Pseudophaeobacter arcticus DSM 23566: one gene and its partner. The protein of the gene in region 1 binds, or shares a complex with, the protein of each later gene. Links are inferred from orthologs where the notes say so. Each region holds a gene or a part of one and is shown in the gene's direction. Other genes may lie near its edges. The genes, in order: accC and accD.

Region 1 (16,470 bases):
GGGCATATCGCCGTCATCACGCAGGATCTCAGAGAAGGCCCGGATTGAGGTCATCGGGGTGCGCAGCTCATGGCTCACCTGGCTGAGAAAGGCATCTTTTTGTTGGGAAATCTGGGTCAGCTTTTCATTTGAGACCCGCAATTGGCGCGCCGTACGCGACAGTTCCGCTGACTGTTCTTCCAATTGGTTGGAATATTCCAGCATCTGCGCCGTTTCATCCGCAACCGCCAGCAGATCCTGCACCGAAACCGAAGAGCCACCCACGATTTGGCCAATCATCGCATGGGCCGCTGCCGCCCCGATCGAGGCCCCCAATTCACGCTCCAACCGTTCCAGAAAGGCCGGAGTTGGCTCCGGCAGGGTGCCGCGCACGCCTTGCCGGGCCAGCTCCCGTTGGAAAAACGCCTGGGCCTCGGTGGCGCCCAGGATACGTTGCGACATCACCATCAGGTCTTCGCTCTGCGCCACCGAGCCGGTCCAGCCGCGTGGCCCCGAGGAATGTTCAAACACATTGACAAACTGCGCCCCCTGCAGCCGCTCGATTGGGCTGGGGAAGGTCACCAGCGAGACCAGGCAGAACACCGCCGCATTGAGGCTCATGGACCAGAGCACCGCATGCACCGTCGGATCCAGCCCTTCGATGTCAAACAGGGCCTGCGGCCGCAGCCAGGACTGGCCAAACAGCCCTTCGGCCAGGACGTGATCCGGCAACAGGCCACCGCCCAAGGCGGGCAGCAACATGGTATAGACCCAGATGGCAAAGCCCACGGACAGGCCGCTCAGGGCGCCGGTCCGGGTGGCGCCGCGCCAGAACAACCCGCCGACAAGCGGCGGCAACATCTGGGAAATTCCGGCAAAGGAGATCAACCCCACGGCTGCCAGCGCCGCGCCTCCGCCAGAGAGTTTGTAGTAGAAATACCCCAAGCCAAGAATGACCGCGATGGAAATCCGGCGGGCAAACAGCACCACATTGCGCACATCGCCAGAAACCGAGGCCCCCTCGCCCCCTTGCAGATGTAGCCAGATCGGCATCACCATATGGTTCGACACCATGGTCGAAAGCGCCATGGCCGCCACGATCACCATTGATGTGGCCGAAGAAAACCCTCCCAGGAAAGACAACATCGCCAGCCCCTGTTGTCCCTGCGACAGAGGCAGGGCCAGAACAAACAGATCCGGGTTTGATCCCGGCGGCAGCAGCTCCAAGCCGATGGCAGCAATCGGCACCACGAACATCGAGATCAGAAAAAGATAGAGCGGAAAGGCCCAGGCCGCGACCCGCAGATGCCGCTCATCCTCGTTCTCGACCACCATGACCTGAAACATCCGTGGCAGGCAGACAAAGGCGGCCGCCGACAAAAAGGTGATGGTGGCCCAGCGGCCGCCATCCACCCGCCAATCGCCAATTTGCGAGGCATCAATCCGGGCCAGTGTATCTGAGATCCCATCCGACAGGCCCCAGACCACAAAGATGCCAACCGCCAGCAGCGCCACCAGCTTGACCACCGCCTCCAGCGCCACCGCCGTGACCACGCCGTGGTGGCGTTCATTTGCGTTTAGATTGCGGGTGCCAAACAAAATCGCAAAAACCGCCAGCCCCGCCGTCACCCAGAACACCGTCGTGGTATCGTGGTAGCTGCGCAGCGGATCGGCCTCGGCAAAGATTGAGAAAGACAGGGTAATAGATTGAAGTTGCAGCGAAATATACGGGGTTATGCCAATTACCGCCAAGACAGTGACACCAATGGCCAGCGCATTTGACTTGCCATAGCGCGCCGACAGCAGATCCGCGATCGAGGTCACCCGCTGACTGCGCCCTATCCGAACCAGCTTGCGCAGGCCCCACCACCATCCAACCATAACTAGCGTCGGCCCCAGATAGATGGTCAGGAATTCCAGCCCCGAGCGCACCGCGTAGCCCACCGCCCCGTAGAAGGTCCAGGCGGTACAGTAGATTGACAGCGACAAGGTATAAATCAGCGGCGAGCGGATCCAGGCAGAGCTGTGGCCGCGCGCGGCGCGACGATCCGCCAGAAAGGCCACCAGGAACAACAGCGCCACATAGGCCAGACAGACCAGCGCCAGAACATTGAGCGAGGCCATCAGCTCTGGTCGTCCTGGGCTCCGCCCTCTGTCCAGTGCCCGGCCCACAGCCGCACCGCCAGTCCAAAGACAAAGCTGGCAGCGATCAATCCGCCCCAGACCGCAAAGATATAGGTGATCGCAGCAGAGGTCGCCATGCCGCCGTGATTGCCAGGGGCGGGATAGGGATCTGGGTTTGGCCACATCAGGGGCACCGTCAACAGCAATGCACCCAGGATCGGCAGCAAGCGGGCGATATCCATCAGGCGGCGGCGGCGATAGGTGCGCCGCTCCACAAAGGGGCTGTTGGGCTCATCCTGGCGTCCGGCCCCGTCGCCACGCATTATAAAAGCCCCCTCACTGGGCGGCGTCCTGTGCTGTCACGGTCTGCGGCGCCTGATAGGCCTGCGCATAAAGGTCGCGCACCGCCGTCAGCACCTCGGAATTGGAAAACGGCTTGGTCATAAACCTGGTTACCCCGGCTTTTTCCGCCATTTCACGATCTTTCAGCTGGCCGCGTGCGGTCAGCATCAACACCGGCAGCGCCTGCATCCCGTCGACAAGGCGTAGCTCTTGAATCACTTCGAGGCCGCTTTTCCCCGGTAGCATGAGATCCAGGATCACCAGATCGGGGCTGGCTGCCTGGATGACCGCAGCCGCGTCACTGCCATTTCCATGCACATCCACCGTCCACTTGTCGCGGGTCAGCAGAAACCGAATGGCTTCCGCGATATTTGGCTCATCTTCAATTAAAACCACATGTCTGCTCATTGGCAGAAGTTCCTCCCAGCGCGGCTGCTTCGGACATTTTTGCCCAAGGCCACGTTCTCATCCCAAGGCAGACTAGCCTTGCCGCCGGGCACAAGTCAAAACTCTTCCTTCAGGATCGACGGCTCACGGCGTGCTTCACAGGCCTGGCGCGGGCAGATCCGGCAGCTGCTGCCCACCGGCTGCGCCTGCGCCGGCACCTCGCGGCGCGGCAGGATCAGCATCACCGCGTGATAAAGCGGATCCCGGTCAAACGAGCTGGGCACATGGTTCCAGGCCACCGCCAGGCATTCGAATCCCAGCGCACTGCGCCCCTGCTGCACCACATTGCGCCGCAATGGAACGTCCGGTCGCTGCAGCGCCGTATAGATCGGCCAAAGCGGACAGGAGGCGCCAAAGCGCGGCAGAGCAAAACCAGCCACCGGTTTGCGAAACAGGATCGACCCCGAGCCATCGCAGACCACCAGCCCTGCCTCCTGCCCCAGCACATCAACTGGCAAGACACCCAGACGGCGCAAGACCACCGGCAGGGCGACATTAAACCGCAGCGCCAGCGCAGAGGGATCCAGCCCCTCGGCCTGGATGATCTGCGCCACCGCGTCGAGCGGCATCTGCTGGGCATCACTGTGATATTGCTCCAAGGCGCTACGGGCGATCATCCGGGCCGAGTCGCTGATCAGCTCCGGGGCCGCCGCAACCAGCGACTTGGGGTCGGTGCGCCCTTGCTCCAGGTCAGGGAAGTGATAGCCATTGGACAGCAGGAACTCTTCGGCCTCTTCCTGTGGCATCCCGCGACGCTCTGCGCTGCTGTCGCTTTCATCAAGAAAGTTCACCAGCGCACGGCTGCTTTCGGCCAGACGCCGCGAATCCTCATTGAGGTTATTGTGAAACCGATCCCGCCACTCCGGCTCCAGCTCTCCGGTTTCGGCCAGGATCGAGGCCGTCGAGCGGATCGCCGCCGCCGTTGACAACACCTCGTGCAACGAGGCCGCAAGCTGCGGGTCATGGGTCAGCCGATCCGACAGGGTTTCGACCGTGCGTTCCAGCCGGGCGATGCGCTGATGATTGCTGGCCAGGACCTCGGCCCAGCCCGGAAAGCGGCCGGCAAACTCATCGGTGCGGTCCAGCTCTGCCACCTTGGGGCCGGCATCCGCTGCCGCCTCCCGCAGAGACGAGAGCAATGCCGCTTCGGCACCTTCGGTCAGCATCGAGGGTTCCACCCCCAGAACCTGCGCCAAGCCCACCAAAAGTTTACCGCCGATTCTACGGCGGTTGTGTTCGATCAAATTGAGGTAGGAGGCCGAGATTCCAGCCTTGCGCGCCAGCTCAGCCTGTCGAATACCCAGGATCAAACGCCGCTCCCGAATACGGCTGCCTGTCAGCGTGTCACGCGCCATCCGCTGGCTCCTTGTCAAAACCCTACCATTTCAAAGGCTTTCTGCACTGCAGTATAATAAACTTTACAGAATACCAGTGAATACTGTGCATTTGTTTACAGAATAGATGATCATTTCAAGGGTTTTATTGCGCAATTTTACAACTCGCTCCCATACTGATTTTGCACAAAACGTGCAGACGTTGCGCAGAAGTGAGGAGCTGTTCGACGTTTTACACATAAGGGAGGATTTTATGTCCAAGTCAGCATTCTCGCGTCGCGGGGTCCTGAAGTCAGGCGCCCTCGCAGGCACTGGCCTTGCGCTTCCAACAATTTTTACCGCGTCTTCTGCAGCCGCGTTCACCAACGACCCAACCGGCAGCTCGGTTACTTTGGGTTTCAACGTTCCACAGACCGGCCCCTACGCCGATGAGGGCGCCGACGAGCTGCGCGCTTATCAGCTGGCGGTTGAGCACCTGAATGGCGGCGGCGACGGCGGCATGATGAACACCTTCTCGTCCAAGGTGTTGCAGGGCGACGGCATCCTGGGCAAAGAAGTCAAGTTCGTCACCGGCGACACCCAGACAAAATCTGATGCGGCCCGTGCCTCGGCCAAGTCGATGATCGAAAAAGACGGCGCCGTGATGATCACTGGTGGCTCGTCCTCCGGTGTGGCTGTCGCCGTTCAGGGCCTGTGCCAGGAAGCTGGCGTGATCTTCATGGCTGGTCTGACACATTCCAACGACACCACCGGTAAAGACAAGAAAGCCAATGGCTTCCGTCACTTCTTTAACGGTTACATGTCGGCAGCGGCGCTGGCGCCAGTGCTGAAGAACCTCTATGGCACCGACCGGAACGCCTATCACCTGACCGCTGACTACACCTGGGGCTGGACCCAGGAAGAAAGCATCGCGGCCGCGACCGAAGCGCTCGGCTGGAACACCGTGGAAAAAGTACGTACGCCGCTGGCGGCCACTGACTTCTCTTCCTATATCGCCCCAGTTCTGAACTCTGGCGCCGATGTGCTGGTTCTGAACCACTACGGCGGCAACATGGTGAACTCGCTGACCAACGCGGTTCAGTTTGGCCTGCGTGAAAAGATCGTAAACGGCAAACAGTTTGAAATTGTTGTTCCGCTCTATTCGCGCCTGATGGCCAAAGGTGCTGGTGCCAACGTTAAAGGCATCCACGGCTCCACCAACTGGCACTGGTCGCTGCAGGACGAAGGCAGCCAGGCCTTTGTGCGCTCCTTTGGCACCAAATACGGCTTCCCACCCAGCCAGGCGGCACATACTGTTTATTGCCAGACCATGCTCTATGCAGATGCCGTTTCGCGCGCGGGTTCGTTCAACCCCTGCGCTGTTGTCGAAGCCCTGGAAGGCTTTGAATTCGACGGTCTGGGCAACGGTAAGACGCTTTATCGCGCCGAAGATCACCAGTGCTTCAAAGACGTTCTGGTTGTACGTGGTAAAGAAAACCCCACGTCCGAGTTTGACCTTCTTGAAGTGGTTGAAGTCACACCTGCAGCACAGGTTACCTATCCTGCGGATCACCCGATGTTTGCCGGTGGTGCATTGGGCAGCTGTAACCCGGGCGCCTAATTCAGGTACTCATAGCCGGGCGCTTGCTATAGCGCCCGGCGCATTATCTTCATTCTGACATCCCGGTTTCACCTGACGCGGCCTTGGCCGTGTGGGCGTGCCGTTAAGACGGGGCATGAGGCCTCGCAGGGTCGGAATCCACCACTTCCACATCGAAGAACCCAAGGGTGGGGACTATGGACGCAATCCTATTGCAAATTTTAAACGGGCTGGACAAAGGCTCTGCCTATGCGCTGATCGCGCTGGGCCTGACACTCATTTTTGGCACGCTGGGCGTGGTGAACTTTGCGCATGGCGCCCTGTTCATGATTGGTGCCTTCTGCGCCGTGACCGTGCAGCGTTTGCTGAGCCTCAGCTATGAGGTTGTCGACGAAAGCCAAAAGGATTTCCTCGGTAACGCACTGAAAGTAAAGACACCCTATGTGGAAAGTTGGTTCGGTCCCGAAATCGGCAGCGCCATAATAGACTGGGCGGTGCCCTTCGCGATCCTCTTTGCCATTCCGATCATGATCGGCGTTGGCTATGTGATGGAACGCGGGCTGATCAAGCACTTCTACAAGCGCGAACATGCGGATCAGATCCTGGTGACCTTTGGCCTCGCCATCGTGTTGCAGGAAGTGATCAAGTATTTCTACGGTGCCAACCCAATCCAAACCCCCTCGCCCGAGGCGCTGAGCGGCGTTGCCAATGTTGGCGCCCTGATTGGCATGGATATTGTCTATCCGGTCTGGCGTATCGTCTACTTCTTCTTCTCGGTTGTCATCATCGGCGGCATCTTCTCCTTCCTGCAATTCACCACCTTTGGGATGGTTGTGCGTGCCGGCATGGCAGACCGTGAAACCGTTGGTCTGCTGGGCATCAATATCGACCGCCGCTTTACCATCATGTTTGGCATTGCTGCCGCTGTCGCGGGCCTTGCCGGGGTGATGTATACCCCGATCAATTCCCCCAACTACCATATGGGCATGGACTTTCTGGTGCTGAGCTTTGTGGTTGTGGTTGTCGGCGGCATGGGCTCGCTGCCCGGCGCTGTGCTGGCGGGCTTTTTGCTCGGCATTCTGGAAAGCTTTGCCTCGATGAACGAGATCAAATCCTTCCTTCCCGGTATCGACCAAATCATCATCTATGTCGTCGCGATCATTATTCTGCTCACCCGTCCGCGGGGTCTCATGGGCCGCAAAGGCGTGATGGAGGAATAACACATGTTCGGACTTGATAATAAAGACACGCGGATGCTCCTGGTCGTCGCTGTACTGACGCTTTGTGCTCCCTTCATCCTCAATCCATTCCCCACGGGCAGCGCCATGGCGCAGTTCAATGCGGGCTACCCGGATCTGATGCAACGCTTTGTGATCTTTGGCATCTTTGCCATCGGTTTCAATATTCTCTTTGGCCTCACCGGCTATCTCTCCTTTGGTCACGCGGCCTTTCTGGGGGTCGGCTCCTACTCTGCCGTTTGGATGTTCAAACTGCTATCCATGAACGTGGTGCCTGCCATCCTGCTGTCGGTGGCAATTTCGGGGCTGTTTGCGCTGCTCATTGGCTTTGTCTCGCTGCGGCGCTCGGGCATCTACTTCTCAATCCTGACGCTGGCCTTTGCGCAGATGTCCTTTAACCTGGCCTATTCGGTTCTGACCCCCATCACCAATGGGGAAACCGGTCTGCAGCTGACGCTGGATGATCCCCGTATCCTGGGCGTTTCGGCCACCGCTGACGGATCAATTCCGGTGACCAGCCTGTTTGGTCTGGAAATGCGTTCAACCTTTGAAATGGTTGTTGGCCCCTGGACCTTCCAGTTCAACGCCGGATACTACCTCTGTGCCTTGGTTCTGCTGGCGGCCTTCTACCTGTCGATCCGCATCTTCCGCTCGCCCTTTGGCATGATGCTGCGGGCTGTGAAGTCCAACCAGCAGCGGATGAACTACACTGGTCTCAACACCAAACCCTACACACTTGCCGCCTTTGTGATCTCTGGCATGTATGCGGGTCTGGCCGGTGGTCTGATGGCCTCGATGGATCCTCTGGCTGGTGCCGAGCGCATGCAGTGGACCGCCTCGGGCGAGGTTGTTCTGATGACCATCCTCGGCGGTGCGGGCACTCTGATCGGCCCGGTTCTGGGCGCTGGTTTCATCAAATACTTTGAGAACATCTTCTCCAAGATCAATGACACCGTGTTGCATAACTGGTTCGCCTTTATGCCCGACGGGCTGGAAGATTCTGTCGTCTTCATCGTGCATCCTTTCATCGGCAAAGGCTGGCATCTGACTTTGGGTATCCTGTTCATGCTGGTTGTGGTCTTCCTCCCCGGAGGTCTGGTCGAAGGTGGTCAACGCATCGGCAAATGGGTGAAGGGTCGCAAGAACAAAGACGACTCCACCTCTGCCACAAAAACCCCTGCGGAATAAGGAGACGGATTGATGGGTATTCTTGAAGTCAAAAACGTAGGCAAACGCTTTGGTGGCCTGCAAGCGCTGGGAGATGTCAATCTCAGCGTCAAGGAAAACACCGTCCACGCCATTATCGGACCCAATGGCGCGGGCAAATCCACCCTGCTGAACTGTCTGGTGGGCAAGCTGATCCCGGATACCGGGTCGGTAATGTTCGACGGCCAGTCGGTGCTGGGGCGCAAGCCCTTTGAGATCAACCAGATGGGCATCAGCCGCGTCTTTCAAACCCCCGAGATCTTTGGCGATCTCACGGTAATGGAAAACATGCTGATCCCCTGCTTTGCCAAACGGGACGGCGCATTTTCCCTGAATGCAATCACCTCGGTTCCCAGTGAAACGGACGTACTGGAAAAGGCCGAAGCCATGCTGGTGGAGATGAACATGGCAGACAAGCGCCATATGCATTCTGCCTCGCTGTCGCGGGGGGACAAACGGCGCCTTGAGATCGGCATGTGCCTGTCACAAGAGCCACGTCTGCTGTTGTTGGATGAACCCACCGCCGGGATGGCGCGGGCGGATACCAACAACACCATTGATCTGCTGAAAGAGATCAAGGAACAGCGCGACATCACCATCGCCATCATCGAACACGACATGCATGTGGTGTTCTCTCTTGCGGATCGGATCACCGTTCTGGCCCAGGGCACACCTCTGGTCGAGGATGATCCACAAAACATCCGTGGCAATCCAAAAGTGCGCGAAGCCTATCTCGGCGAGTCGGCGTAAAAACGGACACTCCCACCCTATCCTGGTGCGCGGCAATCCCGCGTCAGGATGGGTCAGGGTAAGAAAGGACAAGACAGATGAACGTCAAACCCGACTTTTCCAAGAACGCCAATGCGGCGACCACCGCCCCGGCCTTTCTGTCGGTCTGGGACATGCATGCCTATTATGGCGAAAGCTATATCGTGCAGGGCATCAACTTTAACGTCCATGAGGGCGAAATCCTGGCACTGCTGGGCCGCAACGGTGCCGGCAAGACCTCAACCCTGCGCTCCATCGCGCGCACCGGCTCCCCCATGGTGACCCAGGGCGAGATCTGGCTGGACCACCAGCCGCTGCACCTGATGGAAAGCCACGAAGCCGCAGCCGCAGGTCTGGGCCTGGTGCCCGAAGATCGCCGCATCATTGCCGGTCTTACGGTTGAGGAAAACCTGCAGCTGGCACAGATCGCGCCCCCCATCGGCTGGTCGATCGAGCGGCTCTATGATCTGTTCCCGCGTCTTGGTGAGCGTCGCAAGCAAGAGGGCGTCACCCTGTCGGGCGGCGAACAGCAGATGCTGGCCATCGCCCGCGCCCTGGCCCGGGATATCAAGGTGCTGCTGCTGGACGAACCCTATGAGGGCCTGGCGCCGGTCATCGTGGATGAGATCGAAAAGACCCTCATCCACGTCAAGGAACAGGGCATGACCACCATTCTGGTGGAACAAAACGCCGTCCGGGCGCTGGAACTGGCGGATCGTGCGGTGATCCTCGACACCGGCGGCATTGTCTTTGACGGCACCGCCGCCGAGGTTCTGGAAAACGCCGATCTGCGCGCAGAATATCTGGCGATCTGATCGCCAGACAACAGTTTACTCCCCGTTGCTCTGGTCCCTAGCAGATGCAACCTCCCTGACCGGCTTCTCTGTGGGAAGCCGGTCTTTTTTTTCCAATAGTCAAAGACCTAGGGGGCCTCAGCGACGAGACGTGCCCGCAATTCGGTCTTCAACACCTTGCCGTAGTTGTTCTTGGGCAGCTCCTGAACAAAGACATAGGCCTTGGGGCATTTGAAGCGGGCAATCTGGTCGCGGCACAGGGCGTCCAGCTCGGCCTCTGTGGCCTCTCCCACCACAAAGGCCACCACCTCTTCGCCCCAATCCGCATGGGGCCGCCCCACCACAGAAACCTCCTGCACCTGGCCGTGCATCAACAGCACCTCCTCGACCTCGCGGGGGTAGATATTGGAGCCACCGGAAATGATCAGATCCTTGGAGCGGTCTTGCAACGTCAGATAGCCAGCCGCGTCCAGAACCCCCATATCGCCGGTCATCAGCCAGCCATCCTTCAGGGTCTGCGCTGTTGCCGCCGGGTTGTTCCAATAGCCCGGCATCACCGCATCACCACGCACCATGATCTCTCCCAGCTCCCCCGCAGGCAGGGGCTGCCCCTCTGGCGTGCCAATGCGCAACTCGACACCGCTTTGGGCGCGGCCAACGCCAGTGAGCCGGGATTTCCAGTCGGGATGGCTGCGGTCGCTGACCTCGGCCCGTTTCAGCGCGGTAATGCCCATCGGGCATTCGCCCTGGCCGTAGATCTGGATGAAGATCGGGCCAAAATGCGCCTCGGCCTCGATGATATCGGCCAGATACATCGGCCCGCCCGCATAGATCACACTGCGCAGCCCCGCGCCCGACCTGCCCTGCGCCTTTGCCACCGCTGTCATCCGCGTCACCATGGTGGGGGCGGCAAAGATCTGCACCCGGCCAAAATGCGCTGCCAGATCAAAGATCTCCATCTCGTCAAAGCCACCTGACACCGGGCAGACATGCGCCGCCCCCACCAGCACATGCAGCATATTGTACAGCCCCGCCCCGTGGCTCATCGGGGCAGCATAGAGGATCTGATCAGCGCCAGTCGCCGCATCCACATCCGCAAAGTAGCTCAACGAGACCGCCACAAGCATGCGATGCGTGATCTGCACCCCCTTGGGCTGGCCGGTGGTGCCAGAGGTATAAAACAGCCAGGCCAGATCCTGCGGATCCCGCAACACAGGCTCGGCTATGGGCGCAGAGCCCATGGCCTGCCGATAGGCCTCTGCCGTGATGGAAACCACTGGTGTTTCAACCCCGGCCGCCGCCAAAGAGCGATCCAGTCCCGGAGAGGTAAAAACCATCCGCGCGGCGGCATCCTGCAGGATGAACTGCGCCTCGCGCCCATGCAGCTTGGCGTTGATTGGCACCGCGGCAGCGCCGGCATACCAGATGCCATAAAGCGTGATCAGATAGTCCGGGCAATTCTTCAGAAACAGGGCGATCCGGTCGCCGGGCTGCACCCCCTGCGCCAGCAACCACCCCGCCAGCGCGGCGGCTTTGTGATGAAAGCTTTGATAATCGGCCACCAGCTCCTGCCCCAGGTAAAGCGCCGGGCGGGCGCCCTCTGCCTGCGCCTGCCGATACAGCCATTGCGCGATATTCATCGCCTGTTCTCCTCCTGATTGGTCGGCTCTTGGGCCCCTCCCCGGAGCCACGCAACACAGAGCCTGTCAAAAAACACCCTTCCACGGTGTCGCTTTCCCTTCAATTCCGCAAAAATACCCGGTTAATAGAAGCCATGAGCGATATTGCCTTTGACCACGCCCCTGTGGGCCTCGCCGTTTTGGAGAACCGTGTGATCAAACGGTGTAACCAGCAGTTTGCCATCACCTTTGGCGGCACCCCTGCGGATCACGCTGATGTGCTGATCGCCGAACTTTACCCCAGCCGGGAAGATTACCACCGTATCGGGCAATTGCTGCAACAGGACGAAGGCGCCAAGACCGGGCTCTATAATGATGAACGCATCATGCGCCGTCACTCGGGTGAATTGTTCTGGTGTCGGGTCCGGGGACGCTCAATCACGCCGGATGACCCATTTCGCACTGGCATCTGGTCCTTTGCCGATATCTCCGAAGATCGCCCGGTGGTCAGCCTCACCCCGCGCGAACGCGAGGTGGCGATCCTGACCTGCAAGGGGCTCTCGGCCAAGGAAATCGGGCTAAAGCTGGATCTGTCCTATCGCACGATCGAAACCCATCGCGCCCGCCTTTTGCAGAAATTCAACGCCCGCAAGCTGCCGGAACTGGTCGCCAAGCTGAGCGGCATGCCGCTATAATTGGCGATCCATGATGAAAACTTTGGCTCAGAGATTGCGAATCCCGCCAAGCCTGCCCATTTTATGACCGTATTCGACAGTGCTTTCCTTGTGGTAACGCTTCCCCTATAAGCGCTGTTAATTTCCAGGCTGCCCACGTGGCAAACCTGTGGCAGATCTGTCGGAACCGGCTGAGGACACAATGACAAACAAAACGCACGAAGCAGATGTGGCATTCATCAAGGCACTGGCCGAATTGCTGCGGGACAACGACCTGACCGAACTGGAGGTCAAGCGCGACTATAGCGAAGACGACAGCCTGAATGTGCGCGTATCGCGCCAGGCCATCGTCGCAGCCGCAGCCCCTGTACAGGTGGCCGCGCCTGTGGCCGCCGCACCGGTTGCTGCAGCAGCAGCTCCCGCCGCCGCAGCCCCGGCAGATGATCCGGCCAGCCACCCCGGCGCCGTCACCTCCCCCATGGTTGGCACCGTATATTTGCAGGCCGAGCCCGGTGCGCCGGCCTTTATCGCTGTTGGCAAACAGGTCAATGAGGGCGATACCCTTTTGATCGTCGAAGCGATGAAAACCATGAACCATATCCCGGCGCCAAAATCCGGTACCGTCAAGCGCATCCTGGTTGAAGATGGCGCCGCCGTCGAATTCGGATCTCCGCTGGCCATCATCGAGTAAGGGCAGCCCATGTTTGACAAGATCCTGATTGCCAACCGCGGAGAGATTGCGCTGCGCGTGATCCGGGCCTGCCGCGAGATGGGCATCAAATCGGTTGCGGTGCATTCCACCGCAGATGCCGATGCGATGCATGTGCGTATGGCTGACGAATCCGTCTGTATCGGCCCGCCCTCGGGCGCTCAAAGCTACCTGTCGATCCCGGCCATTATCTCGGCCTGCGAGATCACCGGCGCTCAGGCAATCCACCCGGGCTATGGCTTCCTGTCGGAAAACGCCAATTTTGTGCAAATTCTGGAAGACCACGGTATCACCTTTATCGGTCCTTCGGCGGAACACATCCGCCAGATGGGCGACAAGATCACCGCCAAGGACACCGCAAAGATGCTAGGCATCCCCTGCGTGCCCGGTTCTGCCGGTGGTGTGCCCGACGTGGAAACCGCCAAGACGGTTGCCGCCGACATGGGCTATCCGGTGATCATCAAGGCCACAGCTGGTGGCGGCGGTCGCGGCATGAAAGTTGCCGAAACCGCTGCTGATCTGGTGCAGGCGTTCCAGACCGCGCGCTCTGAATCCAAGGCCGCCTTTGGCAATGACGAAGTCTATATGGAGAAATACCTCCAGAAGCCGCGTCACATCGAAATTCAGGTTTTTGGCGATGGTCAGGGCAACGGTGTGCATCTGGCCGAACGCGACTGTTCGCTGCAACGCCGCCACCAAAAGGTGTTTGAGGAGGCCCCCGGCCCCTGCATCAGCGCCGAAGAACGCGCCCGCATCGGCGGGATCTGCGCCGATGCCATCGGCAAGATGGGCTATTCCGGTGCTGGCACCATCGAATTCCTCTATGAGGACGGCGAGTTCTATTTCATCGAGATGAACACCCGCCTGCAGGTGGAACACCCGGTGACCGAGGCGATCTTTGGTGTTGATCTGGTGCGCGAACAAATCCGCGTTGCCGAAGGGCTGCCGCTCTCCTTCACCCAGGACGAGCTGCAGATCAACGGCCATGCCATCGAGGTCCGCATCAACGCGGAAAAACTGCCAAACTTCTCTCCCTGCCCCGGTAAGATCACCGCCTTTCATGCGCCAGGCGGGCTGGGGGTGCGGATGGATTCGGCGCTTTATGACGGCTATTCGATCCCGCCCTATTACGACAGCCTGATTGGCAAGCTGATCGTGCATGGCCGCGACCGCCCCGAAGCCCTGGCACGGCTCAGCCGCGCCCTGGGGGAGCTGATCGTCGATGGTATCGACACCACCGTGCCGCTGTTCGACGCCCTGCTGCAAGAGCCTGATATACAGTCGGGCAACTATGGCATTCACTGGCTGGAACGCTGGCTGGAAGAAAACCTCGGGGGCTAACCCCCGGTGGATGGGGGCGTTCTTACCGGAGCGCCCCCTTTGCAATTCCCCCCTGGCGCGCCCTCCTGATGCAATGACCAGGGACCCCACCTCCCCTTTCCTTTTTTAGGAAAATTGATGCGCCTAACCCCGGAACTCTTGCTGCATGCCTATTCCATCGGAGTTTTCCCGATGGCCGAGCACCGCGAAGATGACGAGGTGTTTTGGGTTGACCCCAAACGTCGTGGCATCTTTCCCATTGATGGTTTCCACATCTCGCGCTCTCTGGCAAAGACCATCCGTCAGGGCGCCTATGAGATATCGGTGAACCGTGCCTTTGGCGACGTGGTCGCGGCCTGCGCCGACCGCGAGGAGACCTGGATCAACGATGAGATATATGCACGTTATCAGGACCTTCATGCCCTGGGACATGCACATTCGCTTGAGGTCTGGGATCAGGACAGGCTGGTCGGCGGGGTCTATGGCGTCTCTTTGGGGGCGGGATTTTTTGGCGAAAGCATGTTCTCGCGCCAGCGCGATACGTCCAAAATTGCCCTGGCCTATCTGATCGACCGGCTGCGCCAAGCCGGGTTTCAGCTCTGCGACACCCAGTTCCTGACGCCGCACCTTGCCTCGCTGGGGGCCATCGAAATCAGCCGCGCCGCCTATAAGGCGCGCTTGCAACAGGCGTTAGAGAAAGAGGCGGATTTCACCGCGCCTCAGCTGCCCTCGCCCGCGCTGCTGTTGCAGCGGATGGCCCAGACGTCATAGCGGGCGTGATCCAGCGCCGACAGCGCCGGACTGGAGGCAATCATCCAGCCGTCAAAAAACACTTCACCACTCAACGGATCCCGGATGGTCAAATAGGCATAGGCATCCCCGGTCGGGTTGGACACCGGATAGCGGCACTCCCTCAGAGTGACGATCAACCCGTAGATCTCGGCGCTGCCACCAACTTGGATTTCAACGTCGGTATGATGCCCGTTGACCTTATCCAGCCCGCGCAGAATTGCTGCCACTCCGCGTTCCGCAGGCTCCTGCGCAAAGAGCGGCTGCGGGGCCACAGCGGCGCTCAGGCCAAGGGCGACGACACCCAGGGCCATGGCCCGCAGGCTGCCAGGCAGGCCGCGAGACAGGCTGCCAGGCAGGCCGGAACCCCCACGCCAAGACATCACGAGTCACCCCCGCTGCCGGAGACAAACTTAACCAAGAGCGAAATCAGACTGACTGCCCCCTGGGTGTCCAGAACCTCGTCTCCTGGTTCAAAATTGAACGGTGATCCCCCGGGCATCACCTCGACAAAATTCCCGCCCAACAGACCTTCGGATGAGATGATCACCGAACTGTCATCTGGCACCTGAATGCCCTCAAGAACCGAAAATCGGGTATCCGCCCGGAAGGTTTCCGCGTTCAGATCCACCCCGGTGACGGTCCCGATCTTGACCCCGGCAAGGCGGACATCGGTGCCGACGCCCACGCCTTCCAGGGACCGGAAAGACGCCGTGAGCTCATAGCCGCTGCGGGCTGTCGACAGCCCGGCGACCTGCCCGGCATAGACGGCAAATCCGATGGCCGCAGCCAGAACCAGCCCGCCTGTCAGAACTTCAGTTGTGTTATGCGACATTGCGTGTCTGCCTAGATCTATGGGTCAAAAAGAGGAAAGGACCAAAGAGCATTCCGCCCTTGGGTCCAGTGATATATGCGCCCTGTGGTCCTGCGGTCAGGTCCTATTCCGGGGCCCAGGCCTCGTAGTCGCTGCGCGGCTCTGGGCTGGTCCCACTGCGGATCGAGCCCACCGGCGCATAGGCCTTCAGGGTGCCTGTCAGGTTTTCCTGATGCGGCTTTTCCCAGACCTTGTGAACCAGAGGTTTTTTGCTGGGCAACTCGTCAAAGGTACGGTGCAGCCAGCCATGCCAATCCGCACCAATGCGCGAGGCTTCGATTTCGCCGTTGAAGATGACCCAGCGACGGCTGTCATCGGCGTTGTGGTAGAACACATTGCCCTGGTCATCCTCTCCCACCTTGATCCCCTTGCGGGCGGTAAAGATCTGGGTATTCAGCGTCTGACCATTCCACCAGGTCACAGCGCGTAAAAGAGTGTTCAGAATTCCCATGAATGCCTCCGAAGATTTCCCTAACCGTATGACGCAGTTTCCCGCCAAGGTCCAGTGGCTTGCGCGCGGCATGCCGCGGCCCCGGCGGGTTTTAGCAGAACTACAGCCTATGCCTTAAGGTTTGGTAGCCTCGGCCCGCTGCTCGCATCAGGTCAGCCGGTTTGCAAAGCGGGTGAGCAAGATGATCGATATGGAATTCATCGGCCTTGACCGCATCAAAGCC
Region 2 (2,761 bases), 2.8 Mb from region 1 along the record:
TGATGGAACGGGGCAGCACACCCATCGCCATGCTGATCCTGCTGGCGACATTTGGCTTTCTGCCACTGGGGGTGGGGCTGGCCGCGCGCCTGCTGCACAATCGGTCCTTTTTCAGTCTGATCGGGGCACCGGGATTGACGGTGCAGCAGTTTATCCGAACCTGTCTGGGGGGGACGGCTGTTTTTGCGGTCATCATGGTTTTGCCGCCCTATGATTTTGGCGCGCCACTGGTGGCCAACCTGCATTGGCTGACCTGGCTGGGTCTGCTGCCACTGTCGCTCTTGGCCGTGTTGGTACAGGTCAGCGCCGAAGAACTGGTGTTTCGCGGGTATCTGCAACAGGCCCTGGCGGCGCGGTTCAGTCACCCGGTGATTTGGCTTGGGCTTCCCTCGGCGCTGTTTGGCGCGGCGCATTACATGCCGCAAGAGGCCGGGGACAATGCCTGGCTGCTGTGCCTTTGGGCCATGGGATTTGGGCTGCTGATGGCGGATCTCACCGCCCGTGCCGGCACCCTGGGGCCTGCCATTGCAGTACATTTTGTCAACAACATCGTGGCCTTGCTGATCCTGGGATCGCCCAGCAGCCTGTTTGGTCTGGCGCTTTATCTGCTTCCCTATGAGATGTCGGATGTGGCCGCCCTGCGCCCCTGGCTGTGGGTGGACTGCGCAACGATGCTGGTCCTGTGGTTGGTGGCACGGCTGGCGATACGGCGCTGATTGCAATTCAGCGCAAGGCAGCTTATCTGGTGTCGAAACTGGCCCCGCCAAACGGCTCTGACAGAGGCATGATATGAACTGGATCACCAACTACGTCCGCCCAACGATCAACTCGCTGTTTTCGCGTCGCGAAGTGCCTGAGAATCTTTGGCAGAAATGCAGTGAATGCGGCACCATGCTGTTTCACCGCGAACTGAGCGACAATCAGAATGTCTGCACCAACTGCGGTCACCATATGCATATCACCCCGCGCGATCGCTTCACTGCGCTGTTTGATGGCGGAGTGTTCACCGAGGTTGCGGTGCCAGAGCCAATTACCGATCCGCTGAAGTTCCGCGATCAGAAAAAATACCCAGACCGCATGAAGGCGGCGCAGAAAAAGACCGACGAAAAAGAAGCCATGCTGGTGGCCGCCGGAGAAATTGGCCGCACGCCGATTGTTGCTGCGGCGCAGGATTTCTCCTTTATGGGGGGCTCCATGGGCATGTATGTGGGCAACGCGATTATCGCCGCCGCCGAAGAGGCCGTCAGGCTGGGCCGCCCGTTGGTGCTGTTCTCGGCTGCTGGCGGCGCGCGCATGCAGGAAGGTATCCTGTCACTGATGCAGATGCCCCGGACCACGGTGGCGGTGCAGATGCTGAAAGAAGCCAACCTGCCCTATATCGTTGTGCTGACCCATCCCACCACCGGCGGCGTGACGGCCTCATATGCGATGCTGGGCGATGTGCATATCTCCGAGCCCAACGCGTTGATCTGTTTTGCCGGTCCCCGGGTGATCGAACAGACCATCCGCGAAAAGCTCCCCGAAGGCTTCCAGCGGGCGGAATACCTGCTGGATCACGGCATGCTGGACAGGGTGATCCCGCGCACCGAAATGCGGGCAGAGCTGATCACCATTATCCGCATGCTGATGGGGCTCTCGCCGCAGGTGGTGGGCGATCTGCCCGCGCCGGGTGCAGGTGCAGAGGCCGCGAATGAGACAGAAGATGCCGCAGAAACACCTGCTGCAGAAACCTGATTGACCCTATAGTGTTTTGACGCGGCCCGCCTCTTCAGGGCGGGCCGTTTGTCGTTTTGGTGACCCCGCCCTCCCCCTTTGCTGCCATTGAGTGTGCCCCCATGACCCAGCCGACTTCTGATGCCATCCTTGCCCGCATGCTGGCGCTGCATCCCAAGATCATCGACCTGACCCTGGATCGGGTCTGGCGCCTGCTCAAGCGGCTGGACAATCCGCAAGAGAGCCTGCCTCCGGTGATCCACCTGGCCGGCACCAATGGCAAGGGCTCAACCCAGGCAATGATCCGCGCCGGGCTGGAAGGCTGGGGCAAATCGGTGCATGCCTATACCTCGCCGCATCTGGCGCGGTTCCACGAACGCATCCGTCTGTCAGGAGAGCTGATTTCCGAACAGTATCTCACCGAAGTCCTGGATGAGTGCTACGCCACCAATGGCGATGAGAGCATCACCTATTTTGAAATCACCACAGTGGCCGCTCTTCTGGCCTTTGCCCGCACTGCGGCGGATTATACCCTGCTGGAGGTCGGCCTGGGCGGGCGGCTGGACGCCACCAATGTGATTGCCCAACCGGCCCTCACGGTGATCACGCCGATCTCCATCGATCACGAACAATTCCTCGGTGATACCCTGACCAAGATCGCCACCGAGAAGGCCGGGATTATCAAACGTGGCGTGCCGGTGGTTGTCGGCCCGCAACCGGATGCGGCCCTGGAGGTCATCGAGGCCACAGCCGCGCGTCTGGGCGCCCCCCTGATTGCCTATGGTCAGCAGTGGCATGTCAGCCAAGAGCGCGACCGGCTGGTGTTTCAGGACGAGCGCGGCTTGCTGGACCTGCCCATGCCGGTGCTGCTGGGGGCACATCAGGTGCAAAATGCCGGCGCGGCCCTTGCCGCCCTGCGCCACCTGGGCGCGGATGACGCTGCCTGCGAGGCTGCGATGACACAGGCGCGCTGGCCCGCGCGGATGCAGCGATTGAAATCCGGTCCACTGGTTGCGGCGGCAGGACGGGCCGAAATCTGGTTAGATGG

What was found.
Region 2: the proteins of accC (region 1) and accD are in contact, whole or in part, in a solved structure (PDB 8UXZ), measured with the Escherichia coli proteins. The link is inferred for Pseudophaeobacter arcticus DSM 23566 from one-to-one orthologs.

What each region holds. Positions count from the first base shown.
Region 1 is NZ_KI421507.1:1,251,732-1,268,201, reverse strand. The notes cover bases 12,023-14,979. They hold accC (acetyl-CoA carboxylase biotin carboxylase subunit), read left to right. Parts: upstream 12,023-12,804; coding sequence 12,805-14,154; downstream 14,155-14,979. Other genes in these bases: ARCT_RS0109915 (DUF2155 domain-containing protein), read right to left, coding at 14,853-14,979; aat (leucyl/phenylalanyl-tRNA--protein transferase), read left to right, coding at 14,272-14,904; accB (acetyl-CoA carboxylase biotin carboxyl carrier protein), read left to right, coding at 12,307-12,795; ARCT_RS0109935 (LuxR C-terminal-related transcriptional regulator), read left to right, coding at 12,023-12,125. Also shown: ARCT_RS0109985 (sensor histidine kinase), read right to left, coding at 1-2,103; ARCT_RS0109980 (hypothetical protein), read right to left, coding at 2,103-2,426; ARCT_RS0109975 (response regulator transcription factor), read right to left, coding at 2,440-2,853; ARCT_RS0109970 (XRE family transcriptional regulator), read right to left, coding at 2,949-4,247; ARCT_RS0109965 (substrate-binding protein), read left to right, coding at 4,480-5,826; ARCT_RS0109960 (branched-chain amino acid ABC transporter permease), read left to right, coding at 6,003-7,025; ARCT_RS0109955 (branched-chain amino acid ABC transporter permease), read left to right, coding at 7,029-8,231; ARCT_RS0109950 (ABC transporter ATP-binding protein), read left to right, coding at 8,244-8,999; ARCT_RS0109945 (ABC transporter ATP-binding protein), read left to right, coding at 9,077-9,832; ARCT_RS0109940 (class I adenylate-forming enzyme family protein), read right to left, coding at 9,940-11,451; more of ARCT_RS0109935, read left to right, coding at 11,586-12,022; more of ARCT_RS0109915, read right to left, coding at 14,980-15,236; outer membrane lipid asymmetry maintenance protein MlaD, read right to left, coding at 15,305-15,757; ARCT_RS0109905 (NADH:ubiquinone oxidoreductase subunit NDUFA12), read right to left, coding at 15,861-16,247. UniProt on the Escherichia coli protein: This protein is a component of the acetyl coenzyme A carboxylase complex; first, biotin carboxylase catalyzes the carboxylation of the carrier protein and then the transcarboxylase transfers the carboxyl group to form malonyl-CoA.
Region 2 is NZ_KI421507.1:4,065,350-4,068,110, forward strand. It holds accD (acetyl-CoA carboxylase, carboxyltransferase subunit beta), read left to right. Parts: upstream 1-789; coding sequence 790-1,734; downstream 1,735-2,761. Other genes in the region: ARCT_RS0124065 (CPBP family intramembrane glutamic endopeptidase), read left to right, coding at 1-716; ARCT_RS0124075 (bifunctional folylpolyglutamate synthase/dihydrofolate synthase), read left to right, coding at 1,836-2,761.